2 regions of the Thioalkalivibrio sp. AKL12 genome follow, and region 1 is predicted to be linked to the other one. Evidence: predicted binding sites of a transcription regulator. Region 1 holds the regulator's gene; the other holds the start of a gene.
The links. The regulator sigma-54, encoded in region 1, starts transcription at its own class of promoters, with help from an activator protein. The targets are predictions, from matches to a motif close to TGGCANGNTNCNTGCTT.

Region 1 (2,199 bases):
ATCCGCCCCAATACCGGACGCATCACCCTGGGCGAACGCGATATCACCCGCGCCCCCATCCATGTGCGCGCGCGCGCCGGCCTCGGCTACCTGCCGCAGGAGGCCTCGATCTTTCGCCGCCTGAGCGTGTGGGACAACCTCCAGGCCGTGCTCGAGCTGCGCCCCGGACTCGATCGCCACGAGCGCCGGCGCATTGGCGATGCGCTGATCGAGGAGTTCCAGCTCGAGACCGTGCGCCACAGCCCGGGCATCGCGCTGTCCGGTGGGGAACGGCGCCGGGCCGAGATCGCCCGCGCCCTCGCCGGGGATCCGCGCTTCATCTGTCTGGACGAGCCCTTCGCCGGGGTGGACCCGATCTCGGTGGGCGACATCCAGGACGTGATTCGGCATCTCGCCCAGCGCGGCATCGGCGTACTGATCTCCGATCACAACGTGCGCGAGACCCTCGGCATCTGCCACAGGGCCTATATTCTGAGCGAGGGACGCCTGCTCGCCGCCGGTACACCGGACGAGCTGCTGGCCGATCCCCAGGTGCGCCGGGTCTATCTCGGCGAGAACTTCCGCCTGTGAAAGCGCCCCATATGCGGCCCGGTCGGTGCACAAACCACAAGGCAGGCTTTAAGATTCCATCAATGCCCACCCTCGCCCCGCATACCCGATGCTGAAACCCGGCCTGAATCTGCAGCTGGGTCAGACGCTGACCATGACCCCGCAACTGCAGCAGGCGATCCGCCTGTTGCAGCTGTCCACGCTCGAGCTCCAGGTGGAGATCCAGCAGGCGCTGGAGAGCAACCCCATGCTCGAACAGGTCGAGGACGAAGATGCCGAGGCCGACACCGAGCGCCTGAACCAGGACGGCGAGCTGGTGGAAGGCGATCGCATGGAGGCCACCACTACCAGCGACGACGTGATCCCCGAGGAACTGACGACCGACAGCCGCTGGGACGACATCTACGAGCCGGCCCCGACGCCCAACAAGGGCGTGGATGACCGCGACCCGCTGGAAAACACCAGCGACGACGACGGTGAGGGCCTGCAGGATCACCTGCTGTGGCAGCTGCATCTGAGCCATCTGACACCGCGCGACCAGCGCATCGGGGCGGCCCTGATCGACGCCATCAGCCCCGACGGCTATCTCGAGGGCGACCTCGACACCCTGGCCGAGACCATCAGCCGAGGCGAGGATGAATCCGTCGGCGTCGACGAGGTCGAGGCAGTGCTCCACTGGATTCAGCAGTGCGACCCGCTGGGGGTCGGCGCGCGCAACCTGCGGGAGTGCCTGGAGATCCAGCTACGCGAACTGGCCCCGGACGCCCCGGCCCGCGAGGCCGCACGGGCGATCCTGGAACACGGCATGGACAGCCTGGGCAAGCGCGACTACAAGGCCCTGCAGCGCCAGTCCGGCGTACGCGACCCGGACGAACTGGCCCGCGCACTGGATCTGATCCGCACCCTGAACCCGCGGCCCGGCGCACAGATCAGCTCCGCCACCTCGGAATACGTAGTCCCGGATGTCTACGTGCGCCACACCACCGAGGGCTGGCGCGTGGATCTAAACCCGGAGATCGCACCGCGCATCCGCATCAACGACCTCTACGCCGGCATGGTGCGCCAGGTCTCGGATGCCCGCGACAGCGCCTTTATGCGTGATCAGCTGCAGGAGGCACGCTGGTTCCTGAAGAGCCTGCACAGCCGCAACGACACCCTGCTGCGGGTCGCCGAGGCGATCGTCCACCGCCAGCAGGGCTTTCTCGAGCATGGCGACGTCGCGATGCAGCCATTGATCCTGCGCGACATTGCCGAGACCCTGGAGATGCACGAATCGACCATCTCGCGGGTTACCACGCAGAAATACATGCACACCCCGCGCGGGGTCTTCGAGTTCAAGTATTTCTTCTCCAGCCATGTCGGCACGAACGATGGCGGCGAGTGTTCCGCCACCGCCATCCGTGCCATGATTCGCGAATTGATTGGCGACGAACCCCCGAACAAGCCGCTCAGCGATGCCCGGCTCGCCCAGGTCCTGTCGGACCGGGGCATCAACGTAGCGCGCCGCACCGTGGCCAAGTACCGCGAGGCGATGCACATCCCTTCATCCAGCGAACGCCGGCAGATGGCCTCGATGCCCACCGGCAGCAAGTAACCAAGGAGTCCTGACCATGCAGATCAACCTGACCGGCCACCACGTGGACATCACCG
Region 2 (2,199 bases), on a different contig from region 1:
GTCGAACACCTTCCCCATGATCTCGAAGTTCTTGTAGGTGTCGCTCGGCGCTTCGTAGCCCAGCTCGGTCATGACCTCGGCGCACTCGCTGGCGAGGAAGACGTCTTCCGCCAGGCGGTTGTAGTCGAAGTCGCGGTCCACGTAGCCCCAGCGCTTCATCTGGGTGAGGATCCAGGTCGCCATCGAGTGCCAGGGGAAAGGGTCGAAGTCGATCCGGTGCGGATCGTTCTGCACGTTGCCCAGGCCGTCGGCGTAGCGACCGGTGAGCACCTGCTCCACCACGGACTGTGGCTGATTGAGATAGGCACGCGGGGAGATGGCCTCGGCAATCTCGGCCCGGTTGTTGATGTCCGAGCTGTACTGCGTGGCCTCGATCAGCGAGCGGAACAGGGCACCGAAGGTGTTCGGATGCTCGTCGGCCCACGCCGCGGAGCAGGCGAAGGCGCAGCACGGGTGGCCGTCCCAGATGTCCTTGGTCAGCATGTGAATGAAGCCGATGCCGTCCCAGACTGCGCGCTGATTGAAGGGGTCGGGGGCCAGGTAGCCGTCGACGTTCTCGGCACGCAGGTTGGCGACCATCTCCGGCGGCGGCACGACGCGGATGCTGATGTCGCGATCGGGATCCAGCCCGTGCTCGGCCACCAGGTAGCGCAGCAGGAAGTTGTGCATGGAGTACTCGAAGGGCACGGCGAAGGTGAAGCCCTTCCAGTCCTTGGGATCGCGCTTGTCCTTGTGCTTGTTGTGCAGGGTGATGGCCTGGCCGTTGATGTTTTCCACCGCCGGCATGATGTAGTGCTCGCGCGAGGAGCCGGAGCCCAGGGTCATCGACAGCGGCATCGGCGAGAGCATGTGCGAGGCGTCGTACTCACCGGACAGCGACATGTCGCGGGCCACCGCCCAGCCGGCGGTCTTGATCACGTCGACGTCCAGGCCATGGCGCTCGTAGAAGCCCATGGGGTGGGCCATGATGATCGGCGTGGCGCAGGTGATCGGGACGAAGCCGACGCGCAGCTTGGTCTTTTCCAGCGGCCCGCCGTCCTTGATTGCGGCCTTGACCTTGTCCAGCGGCAGGATGGAGCCCAGGGCGGCGGCCACCGTGCCGCCCCCGATCATCTGCAGGAACCGGCGGCGGTTGATCTCGTTGTGGCCGAACATGCCGCGCACGATGGCGCTCTCCACTGCGCGATCGACCATGGCCTCGTCGCTCAGGTCCTCGCCGGTGGTGTGGGCATCGGCCTGTACGGGCTCATGGGTGGCGTGTCGTTCCAGTTTCTCTTCCAGGTCCGGGGACGCGGTGTCGAAGCAGCTGCAGCTGCCGGGACCGGTGTGCCCGTGGCGGCAGCTGGAGCCGTGGCGCAGGTCGGCGTTGGCGTCAAAGGGATCGTGAAGACTCTTGGTCGGCATGGTCGGCTCTCCTCGTGGGTCGAATCGATGCGGGCATCGTTGCCGCGCATGTCGAGGGTCATTGCAGGTGCCATGCCAAGCGTGGGGAATGGGCCGCCAGGGCGGCGCGCGAGTGCCGGGAGATCGGACCATTGGTCGACATTGTCGACGAAGCGGACAAAAGGTCCGCTGGTGTCTGAGCGGTGGGCCTAAGTGGTTTCTATGCCGAGCTTTTTCAGGCGATAGCGCAATTGCCGCGGGGTCAGGCCCAGGTCCATCGCGGCGCGGGTCTTGTTGCCCCCGGTTTGCTCGATCGCGCGCTTCAGGCGCTCCGCCTCGGTGGCGTGCACGCGCTGATATGGGCGCACCGCGCTGGTGCAGGACGCGCCGGAAGAGGGCAGGGTTCGGGGCTCGTTGTGCCGCGATGGTGCCGGTGCATGCTCGTCTCGGAGGCCGTGCCTCTCGCCCTCGAACGGGCTGATGCGGGATTCCTCGTGCAGGATCTCGTCGATCAGCGGCGTGCCGATGCGGCCATCCGTGGACAGCAGCACGGCGCGCTCCAGCACGTTCTCCAGCTGGCGGATGTTGCCGGGCCAGTCGAAGGCCTCCAGGCGTTCCAGCACGCCCTCGTCGACGACCACGTTCCAGCCGTGCAGGTGGGTGTAGCGGTCGAGGAAGTGGCGGGTGAGCAGGCGGATGTCGCTGGCGCGGTCGCGCAGGGCCGGCATGTGCAGCGGGATCACGTTCAGGCGGTAGAACAGGTCGAGCCGGAAGTTCCCGGCGTTCACCGCGGCCTGCAGGTTCTGGTGGGTTGCG

Region 2: the regulator sigma-54 is predicted to act here: its motif matches at 1,466-1,482, upstream of D579_RS0110840 (CmpA/NrtA family ABC transporter substrate-binding protein).

The regions. Positions count from the first base shown of each region.
Region 1 is NZ_KB898903.1:32,855-35,053, reverse strand. Features, by position in the region: gene lptB (LPS export ABC transporter ATP-binding protein) at 1-570, shown strand, start outside; gene D579_RS0111840 (RNA polymerase factor sigma-54) at 659-2,143, shown strand; gene hpf (ribosome hibernation-promoting factor, HPF/YfiA family) at 2,160-2,199, shown strand, end outside.
Region 2 is NZ_KB898900.1:86,792-88,990, reverse strand. Features, by position in the region: gene D579_RS0110840 (CmpA/NrtA family ABC transporter substrate-binding protein) at 1-1,404, opposite strand, end outside; gene D579_RS0110835 (sigma-54-dependent Fis family transcriptional regulator) at 1,593-2,199, opposite strand, start outside.